DNA from 2 places in the Corynebacterium sp. UMB8791 genome. Region 2 is predicted to be linked to the other one. Evidence: riboswitches for the same ligand, from Rfam matches in the RefSeq annotation. Region 2 holds a riboswitch; the other holds the start of a gene.
The links. A riboswitch is a leader RNA that binds a small molecule or an ion and turns the genes downstream of it on or off. The one in region 2 is predicted to bind cyclic di-AMP.
Positions count from the first base shown of each region.

Region 1 (20,846 bases), on a different contig from region 2:
AACTTTGCGGCGCGAATACCTGCACAGACTCAAAGTGTGAAACGCGCGTCTCACGATCTAGACGCGCGGCCAAGCCGGTCAAGCGGCAAATATTCCGCGCATACGCGGTACTTCTTCAGGTTATGGCGCGCATCTACCAATGCATCGTGGTTCCCGCGCGGCACCTGTGGCAGCCTCGGCCGCCCCGCCATTTCCCAGTACTGCTTCAGCTCTCGAGTAAAGCGCGGAAGGTTCTTCGGCAACCCGGTCATGTCACCCCACAGCTGCGCCAGCACAACGTGATCGTACGCCCCCACCCATGCCCAAAGCTCCGGGGCGGAGCGGGGCGTCGTCAAGAACTCGTAGACCTCACTGCGGATCTGCTCCCGCGACTTCCATGCGGGGTGACCAGCACCGGGCAGTTTATCCAAGACATTGTCGCGCACCCACTGGTTCGCACGCGCGGCGTCAAACTCATTGGACACCGCGTAGTATTCACGGCCGTCCTCCGCGACGATGCCGATGGAGACTAGCTCAATGGTCGAGCCGTCTTCGATGAACTCTGTGTCGTAAAAGTAACGCACTAGTTCGCCTCACCCTCCGGCCCCTCAGGTTTGCGTGGCCAAAACATCACCGCTGCAACGAACAGTACGAGTAGCGGCGAAATCACATTCCTGGCTATCTCAAGTTCACTCGTGACGAGATACGCTCCCACCGCGCAGCACACGAGCACAATACGAGTAACGAGGTCCCGGTCCATCAAACGTCCTTACTTAATCCTCTTCGGGCTCGGCGCCCTCAGGATAGCGCCCCGTCTCTTCCAGATGCTTTTTGACGTCCGAAGCATACACATCCACGTACGGGTACCCGGACAACGCAGACATCTTATGCATCACGAAGTCCGTAAACGGACGCATCACCTCCCGCGAGTGCGGATCAAATCCGTGCTCCGTCGCCCAAGCGTGCGGGTCAATAGGTTCGCTGAGCTTGATGCGGACCTTCGCCGGGCGCGGAAGCACCGACCCGATCGGGTTCGCCTCGCGGGTGCCAATCATGGCCACCAAGATCACCGGCGCTCCCGTGTCCATCGCGACACGAGCCATACCGGTGCGCCCCTTGTAGATCCGACCATCCGGTGAACGCGTGCCTTCCGGGTAGATACCGAACACGTCGTTGCGATCAACAATCACCTCGCGCGCAGCCTGCTGCAGGTTCGCGCCCGCATTCGAATCACCGCGATGCACAGGGATCTGACCAACAGCGGTAAAGAAAAACCGCTTGAACCTGCCCCTCAAGCCAGGTTGCGTAAAGTACTCGCTCTTCGCCGGAAACGTGATTTGCCGACGCAGCATCAGCGGCAGATAGAACGAATCCATCACCGCTTGGTGGTTCGAGACAAGAATGACGCCGCCTTCGTCTGGCACATGCTCCGCGCCTTCAATCGTGGGACGATTCCACACGAGCAGCGCTGGACCTAGCAACGCTTTAAACGCCGAATACCACTTGTTATGCACGGTGTCTCCCTGCTAGATCCTCACGAGCCAAGTCTGCGACACCGATCATACCTGCCTGCGGGCCCAGCTCTGCGCATAGAATCTCCGGAACAGGGCGGTACCCGGAGCCAACCATGTTACGACGCAACGAATCCTTGGCATCTTCCATAAAGAGATCTGCGTCGGCGCTCACGCCACCGCCAAGGACCACTAGGCCCGGATCCATAACGTCAGCCACTATCGACAAACCACGGCCCAGCCACTCCGCAAAACTCGCAAGCGCCTTCACGCCAAGCTCATCGCCCTCGCGTGCAGCCTCCATCACGTCATGGCCCGTCGCCCGCTTATCGACGACTTTCCGGTACAAACCGCACTTCTTAAAACCGCCGTGCGCTGCGACCTCCAAAGCACAGTCTACCAACGACGTGCCCGAGGCGTACCGCTCCAAGCAGCCCTGCTTACCGCAGGAACACACGCGCCCATCTGGCACAACAGTCAAGTGCCCGAACTCGGGGGCAGTGCCGAACGATCCGCGGTAAATCTTGCCATCAATCATCAGCGTTGCGCCGATACCGGTACCGACGGCAAAGAACACCCAGATATCCGCATCCTTTGCTGCGCCAAATCGGTATTCACCCCAGGCTGCCGCGTTCGCGTCGTGCTCAAGGCGGACTGGTAGCCCCAGAGCCTCCTCAAGCTGCGCCCGAACCGGCTGGTCGTTGCGCCACGGCAAATGCGGGGCGAACCGCACGATCTCGCAGTCCGGGTCAAGAAAACCGGCGATAGCCAAGCCGACAGCATCAACCACGTACTCCCGCTGCAGCTGCCGCACCATATCGACGATGACGTCGATAAGCTCATCACCAGTCTGCGGAGTACCAGTAGATATCGATGCAACGATGCGCCCAGAGTCATCAACCACTGCTGCGCGAGTATTCGTCCCGCCGATATCAAAACCGACAGTCAGCTTGGATTCAGTAGACATACATGACCATGCTAGTCGCCGAGAGCCTGAGAAAATAATAATTTCTCACACCGCTCCCCCAACACCTGCCACGAAAACTCCCGCTGCACATGGCGTCGACCCGCCTCCCCCATCGATTCCCGCAGCAGGGGATCACGCAGCAGACGCACCAACGCCTCGACAAGTGCATCATCATTCTTATCGACGACCACTCCGCTGTGGTCCGTCACCGTTTCCGGCGCACCGCCCGAATCACCAGCGACCACCGGCACCTCACACGCCTGGGCCTCGAGAAACACAATCCCGAGACCCTCAACGTCGAGGCCTCCGCCGCGGGTACGAACCGGCATCGCGAACACGTCTGCAGCCGCAACGATTCGACACAGGTCATCGTCGCTGACCCGCCCGGTGAACCTGACACCGTCGACGCCCTCCGCCATCGCGTGAAGCCGACGGGCATACGGCCCCTCCCCAACAATCACCAACTGTGCACCCGGCACCCGCTGGCGCACTCGCGGCAGGACGCGGATCAACCGGTCTTGCCCTTTGCGTTTCACCAGACGCGACGCACACACAATCAGCGGAGACTCCGCGCCGATTCGGAACGAAGCTCTGGTCTCCAACTTCTCCTGCTGCGTTGCGGGCGCGTAGCGGGACGTCGATACGCCTGAGGGAAGCGCAACGAACTGAGGATTCGGACCAAACGCTTCCTTGAATCGCCCCAGTGTGTACTCCGAAATGTACGTGATTACATCGGCACTACCGCCAATCGTTCGCAGCAGTCGACGACCAACGCGAAACATTGACCACCCGACCTCATGGCCATGCGTCGTTGCCACAACCCGCGAAGCACCCGCACGCTTCGCAGCACCCCCCATCACTCCAAGAGGAGCTGCAGCACCAAACCACACCGTATCGACGTGCTGTTCCCTGATAATTCGCTGCATCATCCTCCGGACAGCAGGAGTAGGCAACATCACCGGAAAAGGCCAACGAATAATCGTGTACGGCTGTTCCGCATCCCATGCGAGAGCAGCCGCCTTATCCTGCATCGAGGCAAACACAATGATGCTCTGCGCCCCACGACGGTGAACGACCTCCTGCACATAATCCCGCAAGTACGACTGAATCCCACCGACAGTCGGTGGGAAATCATTCGTCACCAATAAAACAGTCATGGTGCCTAGTAACGGACAGCGCCCTGGACCGGCATCGAATTCAACGGGACAACCTGAACCGGAATACCGTAGTCAGAGGCATGCACAACCATGCCGTCGCCGATATACATGCCAACGTGCGTCACTCCCGGGTAATAACCGACAATGTCACCTGGCTGCAGATCCCCCATGCTCACCGGCATGCCACCAGCAAGCTGAGCCTGCGAGGTACGCGGGATCGCCTTACCGTTCTGCCCGTAAGCCCACACCATGAGCCCAGAGCAGTCGAACGCCGACGGCCCCGTCGCGCCCCAGCCATAAGGCTTGCCAACCTGCGCGAGCGCGGCACCGACAACCCCATCCCCCACCGGAGGCAACGAGCCAGCATCAACGGGGTGCAGACGTCCCTCCCACAACGAACGCGCTTCCGGCGACAAATTATCGACGCGCGCCTCAATCTCCTCAATCTGTCCCTGCAGCGCCTCGCGCTCACGCTCGAGCTTCGAACGCTTTGAATCAAGGTCATTTCGGAGATACTGCGCTTCCGCAAGGGCTACGTTTGCAGCATTCGCCTTCGTTGCCGCGTCCTGGGCAGCGCCTTCGTACTCGCGGAGCACGCTTTGCTGCTTGCGGGACAGCGAATCCAGGTACGCAGCACGGTCAATAGCAGTCTGGGGACTACCAGAGTCCAGCGTTGTAAGGATCACATCGGCCTGGACGTTGCGGTACCGGGAAGCAGCGAGGCGGTCTACTTCCCTTTGGAGATCATCACGAGCGATTTTCGCAGCTTGGACTTGGGTACGCGCATCCGCCGCGTCAGACTGCAAGCGCTCAAGTTCCTCCGACTTCGCGGCAATATCATCCTCGACGCCCTTGAGCTCTTCTACCTTTGCGGTGACCTCATGCGAAAGCTCATCAACCTGATGAATCAGTTCCTCGACATCATCCGCTACTGCGGACGGAGCAGCAACGCTACTGCCCACAACGACAGAGAGCGATGCACCCAGCGCCACGCGCTTCCCCCAGGAACGCCCATTTGCAACATGACGCGCATGTAAAGAGTGTTTAGCCACTTAAAGCCCCTTCGCTGGCAAGAAAAACTATCACCAATATAGCGAGAGGGGCTTAAAGTTACAATCTTGTAATTCTTCTGCCGACCCCCACCACAATCGTTTGGATCGGCCGATAAATACCGTGCTTAGAAGCGCACAGCGGAGTGCACTGGCATCATGTGCAGCGGACGCTCAGCGACCGGTGCGTTGGTGTTCAGTGCATCAATGATGGTGCCGTTGCCGGTGTAGATACCAACGTGGGAAGCGCCACCGTAGTAAGCCACGATGTCACCAGGCTGAAGCTGATCAAGCGGAACCGGAGTACCCGCAGCCGCCTGCGCCTGCGAGGTACGAGGGATGGACTTACCAGCCTGCGCATATACCCAGGAGGTGAAACCGGAGCAGTCGAACACGTTCGGGCCCGCAGCGCCGTATACGTATGCAGCACCAATCTTTGTACGTGCAATATCGACCAGGCGCTGACCTGCGGAGACCTGCGGCGCTGGAGCAACTGCCGGCGCAGCAACGTTTGCGGAGTATGCCTTCGCGACTGGCGCCTTGAACTGAGCCTCGACGTTTGCCAGCCATGCACCAAACGAAGGTACGTTGTTGACGCCAGGAACCGCTCGAACCTGCGCAATTGCCGTAGGGACATCAGCATTGGACTTCTGACCTGCCAGGGATGGGATCCAAGCCTCGATGCCAGGAATCGCAGCGATGCCCGGCACGTTCTCAATACCTGGGACCTGAACAGCTACCGGCGAGTTCGGGACGCGAACCTCAGCCGCCTCTGCAGAGATTGGCGAGAGCAGCGAGGCACCTGCAGCTGCTGCGGTCACTACCGCGACGTTACGTGCAGTGCTGTGTGCCTGACGACGGTGCTTAGCCATAATTGTAAAACTCCATATCTTCTCTTTTGCCGACCGAGTTAGCTGACGGGTTGGGCTAGAGAACCAGCCTTACGACTTCCACGGAAAACTCCGCTCTCGTTCGCATTCACCCCAGAGAGAAAATCCTGCTTGGGTCCCCGGCTTCCCGAAGCCACTAAGGCTCAGGGAATTAGGCGTTATATGTACTTACTGTTTGCTTTCAACGGCTGTTGCTGCAATGTCTCGATTAGGTTACGAAACGGAAACATCTTTGTCCAACGACACGGCCGTTATCGTTCCGTTATTTTTCCCTCCCCTCATTCCGCGCGAATTTTCCTGAGAACTACAAGCAGAGCGCCACAATGTACCGAACCTGACGAATGACCTTCTACCTGCGCTTTTGCGAACCTTCCTCACCTGTACACAGAGAGCCGATTTGGTAAGAATGCACTAAATCACTCTTATGTGACATTACTCACTAATATTGTGTAACGCTTCCATAACGCTTCGAAATGGCTTCAAATTCCTCCGCCTTCAGACGTGAAGCGGTGAGCCATTGCTCCGCATTTATACCAAGTGCCGTAACAGAACGAAGCCTGAAGTGGGCTTGTGTCATAGCACGAGTGAGATAAAGGTGCTGGGTTCCAAAAGTGAACTGACCAGACATACAAAAACGCCCTGGCCAGCTGTACTCTCGTACAACCAACCAGGGCGCCTTGAGCGACCGCTAGTGTGTTAGAGCCTATTCAGAAGCATTGCGGTCATCGAGGTGTTTGGTTTCCTCGAGCTTGCGCAACGTCTCGATCTCCTCATGGTGGTTCTCGCGCTGCGCGTCCCGGACGCGCTCGGAAACGCCAAGCTCAGCAGGTTTGAACTTACCGATGGTCTCGGAGTCAGCGAAGCCGAGCTGGTTGAGGCGCTTCGGAACCGGAGCACCAGCGTAATCGAGTGGCACTGGGTGTCCATGCTCGTCGACTGGGCCAAGCGGCTGGTGGATCTCCACAAACGCACCGTTAGGCAGCTTCTTGATGATGCCCGTTTCGATACCGTGCTCCAGAACCTCACGGTCGGAACGCTGCAGACCAACACAGATACGGTAGGTCAGCCAGTATGCGAACGGCGGCAAGACAATGAGACCGATGCGACCGAACCAGGTCATCGCGTTCAGCGAGATCTGGAAGAAGTGAGCAACGTGGTCGTTGCCACCGGAAATCGTCAGCAACAGGAAGAACACGAGTGCCATCACACCGAGGCCGGTACGCACTGGAACGTCACGTGGGCGCTGCAGCAGGTTGTGGTGCGCCGTGTCACCGGTCACCTTCGCTTCGATGAACGGGTAGCTGATCAGCAGGACGACCATGACGCCACACATGAGGGCAACCCAGAAGGCACCCGGAATGGTGTACGGGCCGAGGTAGAGCTCCCACGCTGGCATGACACGAGCTGCGCCGTCAGTCCACAGCATGTAAACGTCAGGCTGCGAACCGGCAGAGACCTGCGACGGGTTGTATGGGCCGATGTTCCAAATGCCGTTGATGGTGGTCAGACCAGCCATAGCAGCGAGGACACCGAAGACAACCATCATGAAGCCGATCGCCTTGACTGCGAAGACCGGCATAATGCGGATGCCAACAACGTTGTTCTCCGTACGGCCGGGGCCTGGGAACTGGGTATGCTTCTGGAACCAGACGAGCAGCAGGTGCGCTGCGATCAGAGCCAGGATCACGCCCGGGAGGATCAGAACGTGCAAGATGTAGAAGCGGTCCAGCATAAGGTCAGACGGGAAGTCGCCGCCGAAGATTGCCCAGTGCATCCAGGTACCGATGATCGGGATACCAACAATGATGGCGGACATAATACGGAGGCCAACACCAGAGAGCAGGTCGTCTGGCAGGGAGTAACCCATGAAGCCTTCGGCCATGCCGATGAGAATCAGGGTAACGCCGATGACCCAGTTAGCCTCACGTGGGCGGCGGAACGCACCGGTGAAGAAGATACGCATCATGTGGGCGAACATCGCCATCATGAACATCAGCGCAGCCCAGTGGTGCATCTGACGAACGAACAGGCCACCGCGGACCTCGAATGAAATATTCAGAGCCGTGGCGTACGCGCGTGACATTTCCACGCCGTTGAGCGGTAGGTACCCGCCGTCGTAGATCACCTTCGTAATGGAAGGGTCAAAGAACAGCGCGAGGTAAATACCTGTCAGCAGCAAGATAATGAAGCTGTACAGCGCCATCTCACCGAGCATGAAAGACCAGTGGCTCGGGAAGACCTTATTCAACTGTGGCCGGAGGAAACCGGCTACCGTGTACCGCGAATCAACGTTGTCCGCGGCTTGTGCAAGTTTAGTACTCATTAGGATTTACGCTCCCAGAATGCCGGGCCGACGGGCTCGATGAAGTTTCCGTTGGCGATGAGGTAACCGTCTTCGTCAACAGTCACAGGAAGCTGAGGCAGAGCACGGGCAGCCGGTCCGAAGATCGGTTTGCCGTACTGCAGTGCGTCGAACTGCGACTGGTGGCACGGACAAAGGATGCGGTTCGTCTGCGCTTCGTAAAGCGAGGTCGGGCAACCAATGTGCGTACAAATCTTGGAGTATGCGTAGTAATCCCCGTAGTGGAAATCTTCCTGACCTTCACGCTCAACGACGCGGCGTGCGTCTTCCGAGCGGAGGCGGATCAGCATAACTGCATTACGAGGGCCATGCAGCGAGTGCATGTGATGTTCGTATACGTCTCGCTCTGGGTCGTAAATGTCACCATCGTTGACATCCTCCGGGTAGAGCGGGAATACCGTCTCCATGGAAGCAGCAGCGAGGTCTTCTGGACGCATACGCACCAGGCGGGAAACACCTGCCGTGGAGTAGTGCGAGCCAGCTACGCCTTCGTGCAGCTCGGCGATCGCGCCAGTGTCGCGACCGAGGTAAACCTTGACGCCCTTCTCCTGCATGGTCCACCCGTGTGTCCAAAGCGTGCCATCACCTAAGTAGTTAAGGTCGTGGCGCTTCTTCCACGGGTTTTTGATCATGCCACCGAGGGGTGCAACGACCATGAGGCCGGCGAGAACACCAGCGGTGCCAAGCAGACCCTTCATTGCCTTACGACGACCAAGGGTGGAAGTCTCCCAGGCATCATTCAGAAGAGCGGTCGTCGTGCGACGGTCCAATTCGGAAGAGCGGCCGTCGTGACGACGCTGTACGGAGATCTCCTCAGGGATGAACTTCTTCACGTACTGGACGATCGCGATACCCAGGGCGGCAAAACCGACACCAGAAGTAAGGCCGAGCAGTGGCGTGTAAAGCGTGTAAACCCAGAGTCCTTCATCGCCATGGAAGCGTGGCTCCCATGGCCAGAAGAGATAGACACCGAGGAACGCGATTCCGCAGAGCACCGAAATAATCAACCAAATGTTGATTCCGAGCTCGGAAGACTTCTCGCGTGGGTCGCCATCAACTGGGAACCGCTCCTTGCGGTACGCAACGGTGACGTCGTCGAGTTCCGTGCCCAGAGCAGCGAGCTCCGCATTATTCATGCGGTCCAAATCTTGGGATGTGTAGTTCTTGTTTACTTCACTCATGAGCGCGATCCAATCCAGATAGCTGCGGCAGCAACGAGCGTTACGCCGATCATCCACATAGCCATACCTTCAGAAACTGGGCCAAGGCCACCAAGGGCGTAACCGCCAGGGCTTGGGGTTTCCTTCGAGGACTTAATAAACGCAATGATGTCGCGCTTCTCGTCGGCGCTGAGCTGGCGATCCGAGAACTTTGGCATGTTCTGCGGGCCAGTCAGCATCGCCTGGTAGATCTCCTGCTCATTCGCAGGGTCCAACTCCGGCGCATACTTACCAGAAGATAGTGCGCCACCGCGGCCGGTGAAGTTGTGGCAAGACGCGCAGTTCAAGCGGAAGAGCTCGCCGCCACGTGCGACGTCGCCAGCCTGAATCTGGCCATCGTAGTTCTTACCGCGAAGCTCTTCCTTCGCGAGTGAACCGTCTGGGTTGTACACCAGCTCCGGTCCCCCACCGTTGGCAGCAACATAGGCAGCCAGTGCCAGTGCTTGGGACTCGGTGTAACGAGGACGCTTGCGTTCAGCCTGAGCGTCATTCGACATCATCGGCATACGTCCGGAGTTGACCTGGAAGTACACAGCACCTTCGCCGGTGCCGATCAGGGACGGGCCGCGGCCTTCAACACCCTGGAGGTTTGCGCCATGGCAAGTGATGCAAGCGACGTCGTAAATGTCCTTGCCTTCTTGAATCATTGCCTGGTCATCTTTTTGCGCAGTAGCGACCTGCGCGTTCGGGGCAAGCGCCGATGCGAGGAAACCCGCACCCGTGAGGCCGAGCGTCAAGGCTGCTGCACCAGCAAAGGTGCGCTGCGCCTTGCGCCGACTGCGCTTTTTCTTAGGTGATTTTTCCATCTTGTTCCCTTTGAGCGTCAGTGTCTAATACAGATAAATGGCCTTCCGTCATTTCGACGGCGACTCTACGTATCAGATACCTATTGAACGATATACAGAGTAATGAAGACGCCGACCCAAATTACGTCAACAAAGTGCCAGTAGTAAGAGGTCACCATTGCTGCAGTAGCTTGTGCCGGAGTGAACTTCGACTTAGATACGCGGAGCAGCACAACCACGAAGGCAATGATGCCGGCGGTCACGTGCGCCATGTGGAAGCCAGTGATGATGAAGAACACTGACCCGAAGACACTCGCCTGAATGGTCACGCCGTGCATGATCATTTCTCCCCACTCGAAAGCCACGAGTCCGAGGAAGACAACGCCAAGCGCGATAGTTACCGTGAACCATTTGCGGAGCCCAAAAACGTCACCCCTTTCTGCTGCAAATACGCCGAACTGAGAAGTCACGGAAGAAGACACAAGCACGATCGTGATGATCAAGCCGAACATCACGTTCAGGTGTGCCGTCTGGTTATCCCAGTCGCCTGCGGTCATACCGTTTGCACGCGAGGTGAAATACATCGCGAACAAACCGGCAAAGAACATCAACTCTTGGGCGAGGAACGCGATCGTGCCAACGCTGACCATGTTTGGTCGGTTCAGCGCCGGGACACGATTCTGCGGTGTCGCCATACCTTGGTTAGAAATTGCGGTCGTCACGCATGTGATTATCCCCTGTTTTTGGGTCAAAGTCATCTCCTTTCACCCACAAACTTTTCGGCAGATTTCGCGCTAACCTGCCTTTTCTGGCCTAATAGCGCTCGAAGGAAATAACTTTCTGCGATACCGGGAACTTTTCTAGCCACTCATCCGACTACATCAATGCAGGTCACAACTTTCTCGACTTCATTCAGCTCACTTTCGGCTGATTTTTAGGCAATCCAGGATTCTTTTTCATCGACTCTTTGCGGTGTTTCAAAAGTTCCCAATAGTGATGGGACTCACATTCCACCGCTGCCGTTTCCGACTGCAGACCTACTTTCGTATGACCCCCAAGTGTTACGAATGAGTTCAACCGAAAGGATGAAAATAGCAAGCAAAAATCCCCTTCAGCCTTAGCTGAAGGGGATCAGTTTTCGCCGACACCTCCCGAAGGCGGGGAGGTCAGCGAATCTTTAGTGCTTCTCGCGCGGGATACCGTACTGGAGATTCAGCTGCGTAGTGGTCCACACGAGGAATACTGCGCCAAACACGACGAGCCACAGCTGCCAGAATGCAATTCCGAGTCCGAGGAACATAACCGCACCAGACATTGCGAACGGCCAGATGGAGCTTGGCGAGAAGAAGCCGAGCACGCCTGCGCCATCTTCAACCTCTGCCTCTTCCCAGTCTTCCGGAACAACGTCCATGCGACGCTCGGTGATGTCGAGGTAGACGGCGAGCATGAAGCAGAGCGCAGTAGCGAGAACTAAGCCAACGCCACCGACCCATTCGAGCCCGTAGAGGTAAGCATCTTCGCCAATCCACGCTGTGCTGATCATGTAGAAGACTGCCATCAGCGCCAGGAAGGTACCGATTGCGTAGAAAACTTTTGAACCAGTTGCCATTTCTCTGCCTTCTCTTTCTATACCGTCGCGTTAGGGTCGTTGGTGTTGTTGCCGTCGCGGGTGCCGTGGCGGTCAGACACGAACGGACGTGTGGAGGTGGCGTACGGCGCTTCGCCGATGGATGCGAGCGCATCGGAGTTTGGCGCCTCAGGGTTGTCAATACGGAACTGAATGTACTGAGCAAACTTTTCTGGGGTCACGGCACGAACCTCGAAGTTCATCATCGAGTGGTAAGTACCGCACATCTCGGCACAGCGACCAACGAATGCGCCAGTCTTATCGATCTTCTCAATCTGGAATGCACGCTGCTGCTGGTTCACCTCTGGGTGAGCGTAGGTATCACGCTTGAAGAGGAATTCAGGAACCCAGAATGCGTGGTTCACGTCACCGGACGCAAGGCGGAACTCAATCGCACGATCGGTTGGCAGGACGAGCACCGGAACCTCTTCGGTAGTACCGAGAGTCTCAATCTCATTGAAATTGAGGTACGAGAGGTCACCGGTAGAAGTGCCGTGGATCGGGTTCGGGTTCTTAATATTCTCGTCGTCGTACTTCGTTGCCTCGGCCTTGGCCTGACGCTCGGTGTCAACACCGTCATATGCCTGACCGTTAGAGGTGAACTCGCCGTCAACGTTTGCGTAGCCAAACTTCCAGTTCCACTGGTATGCGGTTACGTCAACCGTCACCTTCGGGTCCTTGCCGAGGGCTGTAGTCTTCGTCTGCGCCTGGACGGTGAAGAAGAAGAGCACCATAACAATGACGATCGGAATGATCGTCAGCACAAGTTCCAGCGGCACGTTGTACTGGAGCTGCTTCGGGAACTCAGACTTGCCGCGCTTCTCCTGGCTCTTCGCGTTCCACTTGAAGATCGCAGTGAGGAACAAGCCCCACATGATGATGCCGATAATCCATGCTGCAACCCAGGTCCATACCCAGAAGTTGTACATCTGCTCACCCTCAGGGGTAACAGGATCTGGCCAACCCATATCCAGCACCTTCGAGAGCGCCTCTGGCGGTGCAACCTCACAGCCCGTCAGCGCGAGACCGCCCAGCAGGAGCGATCCGGCAACTGCGATTTTCTTCGCGAAGTTGCGGTCCTTTACCTTTTCCACGTGTGTCTGCCTTCCTGTCCACACTCGCTGTTTACGGCAGGACGCACAAACAGGTGCGCCCAAGCATTGTTACTCCGTCAGAATAGTGGATAAGGCGCAGCGCCTCTGAATTCTTTAGATTTTGAGTCGAGGTAAGCATTCGTAGTCAGCTGACGTCTTTTACCGTGTATGCAAAAGCCGTGCACTCAACGGGTTTTGCATAAAACGGTACAAACGTCCTGGTAAGAGCTTTATTTTTCACTCAAATTGCTCAACCATAAGTTGGCCCCCTTTTGGGGACCGAATAAAGGATGAAGAATTTCCGCATTTTGGCGCTGGTTTCGTTGGTTCGCGCATCTCCTACAGAAAACCCTATTGTTGATTGGAAGAAATGCTTCGTGGCCCAGCACTCCGCACGGCTGCGTACACCTTATATATAGGAGAGGTTTTCAAGTCTATGTGTGGCCTGTTGGCTCTACTCACCACAAACAGCAATGCCGCAAGCTTCGTGGAAGCCGCGGAACGTGCGTTGCCCTGCATGTATCACCGTGGCCCTGATGCCGCCGGCACCTGGAACGACGACCACGCCGTTTTTGGTTTCAACCGCCTTGCCATTATCGATCTCGAGCATTCTCACCAACCCCTACGCTGGGGCCCGAAGGAGAATCCGGAGCGCTACGCGCTGACGTTCAACGGCGAGATTTATAACTACATCGAGCTTCGCGAGGAACTGCAGGAGGCAGGCTACGATTTCAATACCTCGGGCGACGGTGAGCCAATCGTTGTTGGCTTCCACCACTGGGGAGAGAAGGTTGTCGAACACCTGCGTGGCATGTTCGCGTTTGTCATTTGGGATACCGAGACACAGCGTATGTTCGCGGCACGTGATCAATTCGGCATTAAGCCCTTGTTTTACGCCACTACCCCGGTCGGTACCGTGTTCGCCTCCGAGAAGAAGTCCATCCTAGAAATGGCTCCAGAGCTGGAGATTGGTCTCGAGTTAGATCGGCGAGCTATCGAGCACTACGTTGACCTGCAGTATGTTCCCGAACCAGAAACGTTGCACGAGAGCATTCGACGCGTGGAGTCTGGCTGCACGGTGTCACTGACGCCTGGCGGTGAAGTCACATCGGAGCGCTACTTCAAACCACACTTCAAGCCCCAGCAAATCCCACAAGGTCAAGAGCAGAAGCTTTACGACAGGATCGCTCAGGCGCTCGAAGACTCCGTCGAGAAGCATATGCGAGCGGACGTCACCGTCGGTTCTTTCCTCTCGGGCGGCATTGATTCGACAGCGATTGCGGCCCTGGCGAAGAGGCACAATCCAAACTTGCTGACGTTCACCACCGGCTTCGAGCGCGAGGGCTACTCCGAGGTAGACGTGGCTGCGGAGTCCGCTGAGGCGATTGGTGTTGAGCACATCGTGAAGATTGTCTCGCCTGAAGAGTACGCGGACGCGGTGCCGAAGATCATGTGGTACCTCGATGATCCGGTCGCGGACCCTTCGCTTGTCCCGCTGTTCTTCGTCGCACAGGAGGCCCGCAAGCACGTCAAGGTGGTGCTCTCGGGTGAGGGTGCCGACGAGCTGTTCGGTGGGTACACCATCTATAAGGAACCGCTGTCGCTCGCGCCGTTCGAGAAGTTGCCGACGCCTCTTCTACGGGGACTGAACAGGCTAAGCCGTGTGCTGCCGGAAGGCATGAAGGGCAAGAGCTTACTCGAACGCGGTACGACCCCAATGGAGGACCGTTACTACGGTAACGCTCGTTCCTTTAACTTCGAGCAACTACAGCGTGTGCTGCCTTGGGCGAAGCGCGAGTGGGACCACCGCGAGGTCACCGCGCCGATTTACGCCACATCGACAGAGATGGATCCAGTTGCCCGGATGCAAAACTTGGACCTGTTTACCTGGATGCGCGGCGATATCTTGGTCAAGGCGGACAAGATGAACATGGCGAACTCGCTGGAGTTGCGCGTGCCGTTCCTGGATAAGGAGGTCTTTGAGGTCGCACAGACGATTCCGTACGACCAGAAGATCGCGCACGGCACCACCAAGTACGCGTTGTGTAAGGCGATGGAGCAGATCGTTCCGCCGCATGTTCTCCACCGCAAGAAGCTGGGATTCCCTGTTCCGATGCGCCACTGGCTGGCCGGCGATGAGCTCTTTGGTTGGGCGCAGGACACGATCCGTGATTCGCAGACCGACCATATCTTCGCCAAGGACCAGGTGCTGGAGATGCTCAAGGAGCACCGTGACGGTGTTTCCGATCATTCGCGTCGCCTTTGGACGGTGCTTGCGTTTATGATCTGGCACGGCATTTTTGTCGAGCATCGCATTGATCCGGGCATCGAGCACAAGGAATACCCGGTTCAGCTTTAAGGAGGACCTGCTCATGTGGACCAAGAAACGAGTACTGACCACCATCGTTGCGATGCTCAGCGCGTTACTGCTTGCAGTTGGCGCCGTGGCGTTCGTCTACGGTCCGACGCTCACCGCGATGCTGACGGGCACCGCTCGTTTCGCGGGGACACAGACGCCGAAGCGGTATAGCGCGACGGTGCTCGCGCTCGCCGAGCAGGGCATCTACGCCGACTCAACAGAGTTCGAGGAGGCGAAGGCCCGCGCAAAGGAGGCCGCAAAGCAGGCTGATACGCTTCACGACGTTTACCCCGCCCTCGAGGACGCAGTCAAAGCTGCTGGCGGGAAGCACTCCCGTCTGATTGAACCTGGTAACCCTAACCTCGGCTGGACTATGGAAGAGAAGTCGGAAGCCGCAGTCAGCGTCGAGGGCCGCGTTGCGGTGGCAACCGTGCCTGGCGTCGATCGGCACGATGATGTGCAGGGCTACGCAGACACGCTCGCGACTGGCCTGGCTTCCGCACGTGATACCGGGGCATGCGGGGCGGTCGTTGACCTGCGTGGCAACGACGGTGGCGACATGGGCCCAATGGTCGCAGGCCTCTCCTCACTGTTGCCGGACGGCACGGCACTCGAGTTCGTATCGCGGACGAACACCACGCAGGTCACGGTTGAGGGGAACTCGGTGACCGGCGGCGGCACCCCGATCACGACTTCTGGCGGGAAGTGGGATGCGCCGGTGGCGGTCTTAGTCGATGGCGACACTGCTTCGTCGGGCGAGGCCACGATGCTGTCGTTCCGGGGACTTGAGCGCTCACAAAGTTTCGGCTCCCCTACCGCAGGCTACGCCTCGGCCAATATGGTGTACGACTTCCCGGACGGCAGCCTGCTAATGCTGACTATCGCGAAGGACAAGGCACGCACTGGCGAGGAGTTCGCCGAAGATCCGGTGCAGCCCGACGTCGAAACCGATGTGCCGTTCGAGCAAGCGATGCAATGGCTTGCGACCGAGCACGGTTGCAACTAGTCCACGCAGACGAAACACCCCGCGCTCCCCTCAATCATGAGGTGGGCGCGGGGTGTTGGCGTCGAAAAGCTACTGCTTAGTTGAAGCTATCGCCGCACGCGCAGGCCGAGCCAGCGTTCGGGTTATCGATGGTGAAGCCCTGCTGCTCGATGGTGTCAGCGAAATCGATCGTTGCACCGGTGAGGTACGGCACGCTCATCTTGTCCACGACGAGGCGCACACCCCCGACAACGTCAGCCTTGTCGCCGTCGAGCTCGCGGTCGTCAAAGTACAGCTGGTAGCGCAGGCCAGCGCAGCCGCCTGGCTGAACAGCGATGCGAAGCGAAAGGTCGTCGCGGCCTTCCTGGTCGAGCAGAGCCTTCGCCTTTGCAGCCGCTGCTTCAGTAAGGGTCACGCCCGTGGCAGAGGTAGGTGCAGTCATTCTTTCTCCTTGCTTAGCGAATATCTTCACGCAAGATGCGTGCTTCGGAGTGTGGCACTAGCGTACTCGCATCACACCGTCATCGTCTACAGCGTATGGGAGCGGGCGCTTATTCCCCACTTTCGGGGACGGCCTTGTAGCCTGTATAGCGTGAAACTTCCTTGGCAGAAATCTGATGAGGCTCCAGCCGCCGCTGCTGCCGCAGCGAATCGAGCGGAGACTCCCGAAACCGACGCGGAACCCGCGAAGAAGTACCCGAAGGGCTACACCCCTCCGAAGGGTCGGCCGACGCCGAAGCGCCTTGATCAGGAGATTAAGCGCGGCGTGGTCCGCGACCCCAACGCGACAACTCCCGCTCAGCAGTACCAGAAGAATAAAGAGCTGAAGAAGTCGATGTCGAAGGAGGAGTGGAAGGCATACAAGAAGCAGCAGCGCGAAGAGGCGAAGAAGCACAATCGCGAGGTCCAAGCCAAGATGGACGCTGGCGACGAGCGCTACCTCATGGACCGCGACCGTGGCGAAACCCGCCGCTTCGTCCGCGACTGGGTAGATTCGCGCCGCTTCATGAACAACTACGCGATGCCGTTAGCGATCCTGCTGTTCCTCATCCTCTTCATCGGCTCCTGGTACCCGGAGATCGCCGGCGCCATCGCTATTTTGCCGATGGTGTTTATCGTGCTGATTCTTGGTGAGGCATTCCTGATCGGCAAGCGTGCGAACAACGCTGTGCGCGCGAAGTTCCCTGGTACGGCTGATACCGGCTTCGGCCTTGGTATGTACGCGTTCTCCCGCGCGTCGCAGCCGCGGAAGTGGCGCTCGCCGAAGCCACAGGTGCGCATCGGCGAGACCGTGAACTAACTGGGTAAAGGACGTTTCATGGCTGTTGCATTCGACCCGATTGAGCATCCAAGCGAAACCCTGCGCCGCGAGCTTTCCCGCGAACTACTGCGCAGCCCGGAGGGGCGCGGTCTCGGTCGCGTGGGAACGATCGCGGAGTGGACCGCTTCGGTGCAAAACCGTACGCGCCCGGTTGCGTTCCGTCAGCCGCAGTGCGTGCTTGTCGCCGGTAACCACGGTGTCGCAGCACGCGATATTTCCGCGCAGCCACACGACGCCGCCTGGACCACTGTAAAGCAGATTGCGGCAGGTGGCGGTGTCGCTCGCGTTGCAGCGGAGGCCGCGGGCGCGTCGATTATTCAGATTAATGACTACTTAACGCTGCCGACAGGCGCGATAGACCGGCAAGCCGCCATGACGCCCGAGGCGTTCGAGCAGGCAGTCGCGCACGGTGCTCGCGTCGTTGACCAGGGCGTAGACAGTGGAGTTGACCTGTTCATTCCTGGAGACATTGGCGTCGGCAATTCGACGGTCGCCGCCGCCGTCTATGGCGCGCTGTCGCGCACCGAGCCGGTCAAGGTCATCGGGCGCGGCTCGGGCATCGACGACAACGTCTGGAAAGTGAAAGTTGCGGCAATTCGGGACGCCATGTTCCGGGTGCGCACCTTTAGTGACGACGTCCCCCGCGTCCTTGCCGAGCTTTCGGGGCCAGATTTCGCGTTCCTTGTCGGTATGTTCGCGCAGGCCGCGGTTCGTCGAACCCCCGTACTTTTCGACGGCCTCTACGCCACCGTCGCCGCCTACGCCGCCGAGCGCCTCGCACCCGGCACGAAGCAGTGGATCATGGCGGGCCAGCTCAGTCCGGAACCCGCCCAGATGCTGGTGCTCCAGGCCCTCGATATCATTCCGGTGCTGGCACTGGACTTGTCGCTCAACCAGGGAGTGGGCGCGCTCGCAGCGCTGCCGCAAATCAACCTGGCTTCTGAGCTCGTTACTACAGTGCTCGGGCCGGAGGCCCCAGAGGGCGCCCCGGCCTGAGATCCCTCTAGTTCTCGGCTGGGACGAGCGTGTGGTTCCAGCCGTGGACGTCTTCGACCGAGCCGTCCTGGATACCGCGCAGGCGCTCGCGCAGCTGCATGGTGATGGTGCCGGCCTCATTGTTGTTTACGGTGAACTCACCGTGGCGGCCCAGCACGCGCCCGACCGGAGTGATCACCGCTGCGGTACCGCATGCAAGCGTCTCACTGATGGTGCCGTTTTCAGCGCCCTTGTGCCACTGCTCCACCGTGATCTTGCGCTCCTCGGTGCTGTAGCCGAGGTCTTCCGCAACCTGCAGCAGCGATTTGCGGGTGATGCCAGCCAGGAGGGAACCGGACAGTGCTGGGGTGATCAACTTCGCGTCCTTCCCGCTGCCCTCGACGAACATGAGGTTCATGCCGCCCATCTCTTCGATGTACTTGCGCTCAATGGCGTCGAGCCAGACAACCTGGTCGCAGCCCTTTTCTTCTGCCTCGGCTTGCGCGAGCAGGGAACCCGCGTAGTTGCCGGCGAACTTGGCGTCACCGGTGCCGCCGGGCGCCGCGCGGACGTATTCCTCGGAGATCCACACGCTGACGGGCTTGACGCCGCCGGAGAAGTAGGCGCCAGCTGGGGATGCAATGAGGTAATAGGTGTAGGTGCTCGAGGGCTTCACCCCGAGCGTCTTCTCGGTGCCAATCATAAATGGACGCAGGTACAGCGCCGCTTCCCCGCCAGCTTCGGGGACCCAGTCCTTATCAATCGCCACCAGCTGCTGCAGCGACTCGATGAACAGATCCTCCGGCAGCTCAGGCATTGCCAGGCGATGCGCGGAATGGGCAAAACGCGTCGCATTCTGCTCGGGGCGGAACGTCGTGATCGAGCCGTCGTGGTGGCGGTATGCCTTCAGGCCTTCGAAGATCGCCTGCCCGTAGTGGAAGACGTTGGTCGCCGGGTCCAGCGAGATCGGCCCGTACGGGCGGACCTGCGCGTTATGCCAGCCGTTGGCCTCGTCCCAGTCGATGGAGACCATGTGGTCAGTAAACTCTTGCCCGAAGGCTGGGTTTGCGAGCACTGCATTGCGCTCTTCGTCAGTTGCCTTGTTCGGATTCGGGATAATTTCAAATGGTGTGCCTTGAGTCATGCAGACCACCCTACTCCCCGATTCCACTCTTTGGAACCGGAATTCCATATTTTCTTCCACGCACAAATAGCTTGCCCCGCGCCACGCGTCCCTTATTCCAGGTACCCTTGGCGATGTTCAATAATCTTAAGAAAGGCGCATGTACTCATGACTTTTTCGGTTCCTGAATCGCTGCTCCCGGTCCGGGGCGACTCCGTCTCCCTCAACTTTTCGACGTCCGCTCCGAGCGACACCGCTGCCCTCTTGCTACCCGTGACCTCGGATGACTCGAAGGTTGAGGTCCCAGTGACTTCTCTGGCACCGAAGGGTGCACTCGAGGCGCTGGAGACAGTCGGCGCGAAGGGCACCGCCGGCGAGATCACCCGCGTGGTCGTTGATGGGAAGTTGGTCATCGCCTTTGGCCTGGGCAACGCCGATGAGATTGATGACGAGACTGTCCGTCGCGCTGTCGGTTCCCTGGCTCGCACACTGTATGGCACGGAGTCTGCGGTGATTTCGACTGAGTTCGGTGTCACCCCCGTCGTGGAAGGCCTGCTGCTCGGCGCGTACAAGTACAAGGGCTTCAAAGCCCCGTGCCAGTGTGGCTGCGACGGCGAGCACGGGCTTACCGACGTCACCGTTGTAGGCAAGGAAGACGAAAAGGAAGCATTCGACCAGGCAGTGATCCTCGCCGAGTCGGTCATGCTGGCGCGCGATCTCGTGAACACGCCGTCGAACCACCTCTACCCTGCTGTGTACGCGGAGCTCATCGAGAACGTCGGCAAGCAGGTTGGACTCGAGGTCGAGGTGTTCGACGAGAAGCAGCTTGAGGAGCAGGGCTTCGGCGGCATCCTCGCGGTCGGCAAAGGCTCCGCCCGCGCGCCGCGCCTGGTGCACCTGAAGTGGACGCCTTCCGCGTCGAAGTCCTCTGTCGCGTTGGTTGGCAAGGGCATCACCTTCGATACCGGCGGCATCTCCCTCAAGCCGGGTGCAAAGATGGAGGACATGATTTCCGACATGGGCGGCTCTGCTGCTCAGTTCGGCGCAATTGTTGCAGCTGCCCGCCTCAACCTGGATGTTGCGGTCGACGCCTGGCTGCCACTCGCGGAGAACATGCCGTCCGGCACCGCTACCCGCCCGGGCGACGTGATTCGCCACTACGGCGGCATCACCAGCGAGGTACTCAACACCGACGCTGAAGGCCGCCTCGTGCTGGCGGACGCGATGGCACGCGCAGCTGAAGATAACCCTGACTTCATGATTGAGACGTCCACGCTGACCGGCGCTCAGCTCGTCGCCCTCGGCAACCGCACTGCCGGCGTCATGGGCTCTGATGAGTTCCGCGACCGCGTCGCTGCGCTGGGCCGCGAGGTCGGCGAGCAGGCCTGGGCGATGCCGCTGCTGGAGGAACAGGAAGAAGAGCTGAAGTCCCCAGTCGCCGA
Region 1 covers NZ_JBSZCG010000051.1:2,813-23,658, forward strand. Annotated here, with positions in the region: gene ACXIUA_RS01295 (polyadenylate-specific 3'-exoribonuclease AS) at 51-563, opposite strand; gene ACXIUA_RS01300 (lysophospholipid acyltransferase family protein) at 753-1,493, opposite strand; gene ACXIUA_RS01305 (ROK family protein) at 1,486-2,457, opposite strand; gene ACXIUA_RS01310 (glycosyltransferase family 4 protein) at 2,469-3,614, opposite strand; gene ACXIUA_RS01315 (C40 family peptidase) at 3,620-4,666, opposite strand; gene ACXIUA_RS01320 (C40 family peptidase) at 4,792-5,535, opposite strand; cyclic di-AMP (ydaO/yuaA leader) riboswitch at 5,548-5,721, opposite strand; gene qcrB (cytochrome bc1 complex cytochrome b subunit) at 6,257-7,876, opposite strand; gene qcrA (cytochrome bc1 complex Rieske iron-sulfur subunit) at 7,876-9,096, opposite strand; gene qcrC (cytochrome bc1 complex diheme cytochrome c subunit) at 9,093-9,941, opposite strand; gene ctaE (aa3-type cytochrome oxidase subunit III) at 10,022-10,642, opposite strand; gene ctaF (aa3-type cytochrome oxidase subunit IV) at 11,098-11,529, opposite strand; gene ctaC (aa3-type cytochrome oxidase subunit II) at 11,547-12,641, opposite strand; gene asnB (asparagine synthase (glutamine-hydrolyzing)) at 13,078-15,000, shown strand; gene ACXIUA_RS01360 (S41 family peptidase) at 15,014-16,006, shown strand; gene ACXIUA_RS01365 (HesB/IscA family protein) at 16,083-16,427, opposite strand; gene ACXIUA_RS01370 (DUF3043 domain-containing protein) at 16,578-17,285, shown strand; gene ACXIUA_RS01375 (nicotinate-nucleotide--dimethylbenzimidazole phosphoribosyltransferase) at 17,304-18,302, shown strand; gene ACXIUA_RS01380 (branched-chain amino acid aminotransferase) at 18,310-19,425, opposite strand; gene ACXIUA_RS01385 (leucyl aminopeptidase) at 19,573-20,846, shown strand, end outside.
Region 1: linked by a shared signal. The riboswitch ahead of ACXIUA_RS01320 (C40 family peptidase) and the one ahead of ACXIUA_RS08785 (resuscitation-promoting factor Rpf1 domain-containing protein) in region 2 are both predicted to bind cyclic di-AMP.

Region 2 (7,878 bases):
TCGGCGCGATTGGCGGCGTGGGGAGCTCGGCGTCGACACCCCTGCAAGCACTTCTCAACGACGGCGACGTCGTCGAGGCTACGAAGCAGCTCGTCCCCACGGAGGTCTCGCAACTCATCGCGCAGGGCGACATGACACTGCTCGCCCCGGGGCCGCTCGATGCGGCGACCGCCGCCGTCGTCGAAGATATCGCCGACCTTGAATCGCCGGGCCTTGCCAGCATGTGGCGCATCAGCGACGCCTCCCTGAAGCGCGCCCTCGACCGTGGGCACGACGCCGACTCACTGCACACATGGTTTAAACAGCACATCATGGGCGAGGTTCCGCAGGCCATCACCTTCCTTATCGATGATCTCTCCCGCACCCACGGCGCAATCCGCGCCGGCAGCGCGCTGAGCTACATCCGCTGCGCCGACCCTGCCCTCCTCGCCGTGGCGGCTGAGCACGCCGATCTGCGGATCTTGGCGCCGACCGTCGCCGTCAGCCCGCTTCCGCTGCCACGCTTGCTCCACGAGTTGCAAGCCGCGGGCCTGCAGCCAACCGCCGAAGACGACCACGGCGCCTCCATCACGCTTGCGGAGGAACCAACACTGGTGCGAGCAACACCGTCCTCGCTTCCCAGAACCGCCTCTCTGAGCGAAGAGGACGTCGATAAGATTGTTGCGGCCCTCAACTCGGATACAAGCCAACCTTCCGGGGTCAGCGAAACGTCAACGACTGATATGCTTCGTGCAGCAGCCCGCGCCCGTCGCCGCGTCAAGGTTGAGTACGCGGACTCGCAGGGCGCGCAGCACACCCTAACGGTCATCCCGTTGACGGTGAGTGTCGGCGTCATTGATGCGCAGGACACGGCCACGCAGCGCGTGATCCGCATACCACTGCGGCGCGTCACGACTGTGACGCTGGTGTAGAAAGAAAGGTCCAACAATGACGTTTGGGGACGGCCCACTGATCGTGCAGTCCGATAAAACCGTACTGCTTGAAATCGCGCACCCGGACGCAGCGAAAGCACGCGCAGCGCTTTCCCCATTCGCTGAACTCGAGCGCGCCCCCGAGCACGTCCATACCTACCGCATCACCCCACTTGCGCTGTGGAATGCCCGCGCCACCGGCTTCGACGCCGAGACCGCAATCGATGTCCTCGAGCGCTATTCCCGGTTCCCCGTCCCCCAGTCGCTCCTCATCGACATTGCGGAGACGATGGCGCGCTACGGGCGCGTCAGCCTGCTCAACGATCCACAACGCGGGCTCATCCTCACCACGGAAGAGCCCCCAATCCTGGATGAGATTACGCGCAACAAGAACATCATCCTGTTTCTTGGCCAGCGCTTCGACGAGCACACGGTAGGCGTACACCCGTCCGCGCGCGGGCGCATCAAACAAGAACTCATCAAGACGGGCTGGCCGGTGGCGGACCACGCCGGATACGTCGACGGCGAATCCCACCCAATCGCGCTCGACTTTGACGGTTGGGAGCTTCGCGACTATCAACAGTACGCCGCCCAAGCATTCTGGGAGGGCGGCTCAGGCGTGGTGGTCCTGCCGTGCGGTGCGGGCAAAACCATCGTTGGCGCCGCCGCGATGGCGCAGGCAGAGACGACCACGCTCATCCTCGTTACCAACACTGTCGCCGGGCGGCAGTGGCGCGATGAGCTGCTGCGCCGCACCACGCTCACCCCGGAAGAAATCGGTGAGTACTCCGGCGAAAAGAAGGAGATCCGCCCGGTCACCATCGCGACCTATCAAGTAGTCACCCGGAAAACGAAAGGCGAATACCGCGCCCTCGAGCTTTTCGACACCACCGACTGGGGCCTCATCATCTACGACGAAGTCCACCTCCTCCCCGCCCCCGTTTTCCGCATGGCGGCCGACCTCCAGTCCCGCCGCCGTCTCGGCCTGACCGCTACACTCATCCGCGAGGATGGCCGCGAAGACGACGTCTTCTCCCTCATCGGCCCCAAGCGTTACGACGCCCCCTGGAAAGAACTCGAAATGGCAGGTTTCATCGCCACCGCCGAATGCATCGAGGCCCGCACCACGCTCACGGAAGAAGAGCGCCTCAGCTACGCGACGGCCTCCGCACGCGAGCGCTACCGCCTGGCCGCCACCGCATCAGCCAAGCTCTCGACGGTCAAGGACATTCTCGCCCGCCACGAGGGCGAACCGACGCTCATCATCGGAGCTTACGTCGATCACCTGCGCCACATCGCGCAGCAGATCGACGCCCCACTCATCGACGGCCGCACCAGCACCAAAGCCCGCGAAGAAGCCTTCGAGCGCTTCCGCCAGGGCGAAATCCGCACCCTCGTCGTATCGAAGGTGGCGAACTTCTCCATCGACCTCCCCCAGGCAGCCGTGGGAATCCAGGTCTCAGGCACGTTCGGTTCCCGCCAGGAAGAGGCCCAGCGCCTCGGCCGACTCCTTCGACCCAAGCCGGACAGCAGTGAGGTCTTGTTCTACACCGTGGTCACACGAGACACCCTGGACGCCGAGTACGCCATGCACCGCCAACGCTTCCTCGCCGAACAGGGCTACGCTTATCGCATCATGGATGCCTCAGACCTCAAACGCGGCCTATAGACTGTGGCCTATGACTGAACAACCATTCCGCTTCAACGTCGACGAAGAATACGCCAAAGAACACAACGAACTTATTCGAAATACCAAGAACCTCGTTACCTCAAGCATCGCTCTGTTCGTCGTCTGCCTCATCGCGGGCGTCATAGTCTGGTTCCTCGTCGACCCGACCTCCCCCTGGCGCCTACTCGGATCCCTCTCCCTTATCTTTTTCGGCACCATCATGCTGATCGTCGGTCTTGCTATTCCTCGCGCGGTTCCACGTACCCAAGCAATTTACGACGCCAACCCCCTCTCTCCCGCTGTCATCACCGATGACAAGGGCACCACAGTTACCCTCACCGCGTTAGTAAACACAGTCGTTGACCAGCAGTCCCCTGCCGAGTGGGCGCTCACCTCAACTGTGGTGCAACGGATCCCCGGCGTCACTCCTAAGGTTGGCGCTGCAGTTCCGTGCGTCGCTGTGGGAGGCCAGCGCACATCCCGCGACAAGGCACACTGGGCAACGATTACTCCGATGCCAATCGCGTGGGGCACCCCTTCAGAGGAAGTTATCAAACAAGCCACGGACTACATCCCCGACGATCAGTGGCGCGCCCTCAAGCAAGCTATCCGCGACGAGGATCTAGTCAAGAAGTCTAGAAATGAGCTCATAGCTTTTTAGGCCGACATCCTCGCCTCTGCGTACGCCCCAGGGAATGCTTATGTCCCCTGGGGCGTATTGCTTGCACCATGCCTCAGCCATTGAGGCCAGGTAGCCTGAGAGGCCTAACACTTTGAACGGAGATTCCAAGATGAACGATGCTTTTCCCCTTCGCACCCCTCGCCTTATCCTCACTCCTCCCACGGACCAAGATATAGACGCCATTTTTAGGATCCACGCCGACGCCCGCACCTATCAACACCGTCCCGACCTCGCGATGAAAAACCGCAAAGAGGCAGAGGAGTTGGCAAGCACATGGCAAGAAAACTGGGATGAACAGGGTCTTGGCTACTACGTAGTGTCCACGCTTGACGGAACAACCATCGGGTTTACTGGAGTACGCCACAGTGAGGAAGCCGGTGAACAGGTACTCAACCTATATTACCGATTCGCCCCTGAATCTCAGGGCCAGGGATACGCAAAGGAGGCTGCATCTGCGGCGATTGCCAATGCACAGGAACGTTTCCCGCAGCTTCCAGTCATCGCTATCATCGACCCCACTAATGAGGCATCGATCGGTTTAGCATTGAGGCTCGGATTCCAGCACGTCCATGGTGCGGGTGTACCGAACGATTACGAGGTCTACCGCCTCTCCTGAATTCTGGGCTCAACGCGGCGGGGTTCTCGACGCGAGCCTCTCTAGATACATCCCCGTTTGTTTGTTGTGTGGGGGTGCACAAAAAAATGTGGTGAGTATGTGCCACAACAACACACACTCACCACACACAGGAAAATGAAGTTATAGGCCGGCGGTAACCTACTCTCCCACACCTTCCCAGGTGCAGTACCATCAGCGCGGGCGGGCTTAGCTAACCGGGTTCGGAAAGGGACCGGGCGTTTCCCCGCCGCCTTGGTGCACACTCCGAAGTTCTCCCCCACTGGGTGCTCCATTGGAATGTAGAACGCGCAGGTCCGGCAGTGCAGCGTTGCCTGCTCGGCGAACGCAGAATTAGGGCCAAACTTGCCCTTCCGCCACCGCGTCTTCGCCGCATTGAGGCCTTCTTGCGTGAGGTAGTGGTCAGTTTCCCTGCCTGGGAACGTCACTGCATCCTTTGCAAAGGAGTCTGTGGTCAGGCGCTCGTCGTCAGGCGCTGGCTCCATGATGTCGCCGGGGCCGAGGTCGCCGGGGCGAAGACGCTCGGAGTACGGCACCCAGTCCGGCGCCTGCAGCGCGTCGCGAGCCGGCATGAGCGCGACCTCGTTGACGGTCACCCATGTTGAGCCCGTGGCACACGCGACGACCGCGTTCCATTCCCACCCGTTGTAGCCAGGCACGCTCGCTTCGAAGCGGTGCGTGGCCACGTTGCTCGAGAGCCCAGCGACACCGATGTGCGCGCCGACCTCGCCTTCCGCGATCTCGAGGATGGCCTCTCGCGCGACCTCAATTGCTTTGTCGCTCAGCAGTGGTGAAGAGTTCTTGTTCTGAGACACGCTCTCCATTATGGCCCATTTCTGGGGAAATGCTGCATGATGGACGTATGCGTGTTCACTCCCGACGGTTTTGGTCCATCCTGATGTGTCCTTTGGTGCTGCTCACCGTGAGTGGTTGCGATGAAGCTGCCACCGAGGTGGAGCAGCTGAAACCCGAAATCGTACAACGCTACGACTACGACCCTGCCCTGTTCACCCAGGGCCTCGAAGTCGATGAGGACGGCACGCTCCTCGTCAGTACCGGCCAATATGGAGCGTCCGGCATGTATCGGCTCACGACAGAAGGCGACGTGTTGGGCGAGGTTGCCTTGCCGGACGTGTTCTTCGGCGAAGGCATGACCCGCGTCGGAGATTCGGTTTGGCAGCTGACGTGGCAGGAGGGCACCGCGTTTCGCCGCGATGCAGCGTCCCTAGCAACTGTCGATACCGCCCACTACGACGGCGAAGGGTGGGGGCTGTGCGCCACCGATGATGCACTTATTTTCTCCGACGGTTCCGCCGAGCTGCGCCGCATGGACCCGGACACGCTCGCCGAGCTTGCGCGGTTCGAAGTCACCGACCAAGGCAAACCCGTCGAGGGTCTCAACGAGTTGGAGTGCGTCGGCGACGACGTCTACGCAAACATCTTCACAACCACCGACATCGTGCGTATCGACGCCACCTCCGGCCACGTCACGGCCAGGATCGATGCGTCGTCTCTTCCCAACAACGCCGACGAAGACATAAACAATGTGCTCAACGGGATCGCGCATATCCCTGGCACCGACGAGTTTTACCTCACCGGCAAGCGTTGGCCTGACCTCTACCGCGTCCGGCTGGTCCCGTCCCAGTAGAATTTCGCTCATGACTGCTTCCCGCCGTGCTTCCTCTCGCCTTGCACTCCAACTCGGTGCGACAGTTCTCGCCGTCGCTATCCTGCTCGCTGGGGTGTACGCGTTCATGACCTGGCAGCGCTCGCAGCCAGGTCTTCCCGTAGAAGACCTTCGGATTCACGTCACTGCATCCGACGGCGAGCACGAGATCGCCCCCTACACGCTCTGCCCCCTCGATGAACAATGTGACGGCGGTGAGCCACCGGCACTCACACGTGGTGGCTCCGACGAACTCAAATTCCGCATCGACCCAGACATCGCTGCGGGCAGCTGGCGCCTCCTCCTCATTTACGACGACCCCTCCGCCAACGAGGAGCGCCTCCACCAGGCTGGCGAGACCACCGAAGAGACCGCTCCTGCCGTCAAAGAAGGCGGGGCAAAACTCCTCGTTGCTGAAGTCTCGACGCTGGCCGTAAAAAATGACGACCACGGGGAAGAAATCCCGGTGGTCGCCACATGGTCGGTCGCGTTTGAATAACGCTTAGGCGTCAAGCTCCTTCGCCACTGCGCGCAGGATGCCCGCAACCTGTCGAGCCTCTTTGCGCTCAGGGTAGCGCCCAGCCGTCAACGCCGGTTGCACGTCGGACTCGATGAGCGTCATCACATCGGCAAGCATGCTTCCGAGTTCTTCTGGCTTCCTACGGTGCACGGGGCGACGCTTCGGCGTCTCCAAGATGGCGACGCGCAGCGCCTGCGGGCCCTTTCGGCCTGCGGCAAAGTCGAACTCGATGCGCTGTCCAGGCACAAGCTCATCCACACCATCCGGGAGCACCGACTTAGAAATAAATACGTCGTCGTCTCCAGGGTTGGATGCGAAGCCGAAGCCCTTGTCGGCGTCGAACCACTTCACCTTTCCAATTGGCATTAGTCTTCGTTCCTTCTCTGTTCTCTATGCAGACTCAGCAGTGGCTATCCATCATAGTCGTATCGCCCGTTCGAGCCCCAACACGAAAGAAAGTGCCACAAATCACATTCGCGCTAATTTTGCTCGTGAACAGGCCAAACGGCCCTACCTGCCTCCCCACATCCGCGACACCGACCCCAAAAAGTGCCCGGAGCGTGACTAAATCGTTATAAAGCGTTAGGCTGTCCCGCAGCAAGAAAACGAGGCACGCTGAGTTCTGTTCGCCTCGCACAATTACACAAGGAACAGAAGCGGAGGACCCAACCTTCGGAAACTCCCTCCCGGAGCTTCCTTGGGGTGAAGTTGCTACTGCAACCGGGCACCTCAGCCCGAACCCGACAGCTTACTTCGCAAGCGACAACAAGAGAGGACATCGTATTTCAATGGGACGCCATTCCAAGCAGACCACTTCCCTGACCAAGAAGGCACTCGCCGGCGCAGCCGCAACCGCGGCGTTCGCTGGACTGATGGCCCCAGAGGCCACGGCAGCGCCTGACTCCGACTGGGACCGTCTCGCACAGTGCGAGTCCGGCGGCAACTGGGCAATCAACACCGGCAACGGCTACCACGGCGGCCTGCAGTTCTCCGCGTCCACCTGGCAGGCATTCGGTGGCGGCCAGTTCGCTCCAACCGCGAACCTGGCATCCCGTGAGCAGCAGATCATCGTTGCAGAGCGCACCCTGGCACAGCAGGGTTGGGGCGCATGGCCTGCATGCTCCGCTCGCCTTGGACTGAACTCCGCTGCGACGAATCGCGACGCACAGGCTGCCGCACCGGCACCTGCTCCTGCAAGCGCCGCCGTTGCATCCCCGGACGCAGCCCAGCGCCAGGCAGAGAACCCAGTTGACGCCCTGTACCGTCAGCTCGGCAGCTCCCTGAGCAACTATGGTTTCGCGATTCCGGCGCACATCCAGCAGTCCTACGCTGCGAACCGCGCGAACTACGATGCGTTCTACAGCCAGAACGCTGCACTGATCGACGCTGTTCGCTCGGGCGATCTCGCCGCTATCGGCGCAGCACTGCTGAACCGCTAAGCACTCAATAGAACGTGCCCGCCACAGAAAGCTTGTGGCGGGCACGTTTGTTTTGCTTTATGAAAGGGGCATAGGGACTGGCCAGCCCACTCTTTCAGGGCTGGCCGAAAGGTTGAACGCTTAGCGGTTGATTCGCGTCGTTGGGTGGACGTACCCGATTTCTTCCGCTGGGAGTGGGAGCACGAGCTCGTCCCCAAACGGGCTAGATGCACCGGTAAGCTGCGAGGACAGCTCGGTGACAGGCGAACCATTACCAGGGGTGTTGGTGGGCCACGCCGGGTTCGCGCGACCGATCTTCTCTACGTCTTTAGCCATGCGTACTATTCTTTCACGCCTTGGCAAAAATCGCACGTACAC
Region 2 covers NZ_JBSZCG010000134.1:1,166-9,043, forward strand. Annotated here, with positions in the region: partial or broken gene ACXIUA_RS08740 (helicase-associated domain-containing protein) at 1-911, shown strand, start outside; gene ACXIUA_RS08745 (DNA repair helicase XPB) at 928-2,580, shown strand; gene ACXIUA_RS08750 (DUF3239 domain-containing protein) at 2,591-3,241, shown strand; gene ACXIUA_RS08755 (GNAT family N-acetyltransferase) at 3,372-3,878, shown strand; rRNA gene rrf (5S ribosomal RNA) at 4,025-4,141, opposite strand; partial or broken gene ACXIUA_RS08765 (DUF3027 domain-containing protein) at 4,139-4,720, opposite strand; gene ACXIUA_RS08770 (glutaminyl-peptide cyclotransferase) at 4,759-5,544, shown strand; gene ACXIUA_RS08775 (DUF2771 domain-containing protein) at 5,555-6,061, shown strand; gene ACXIUA_RS08780 (cold-shock protein) at 6,065-6,448, opposite strand; cyclic di-AMP (ydaO/yuaA leader) riboswitch at 6,686-6,859, shown strand; gene ACXIUA_RS08785 (resuscitation-promoting factor Rpf1 domain-containing protein) at 6,871-7,521, shown strand; gene ACXIUA_RS08790 (hypothetical protein) at 7,642-7,836, opposite strand.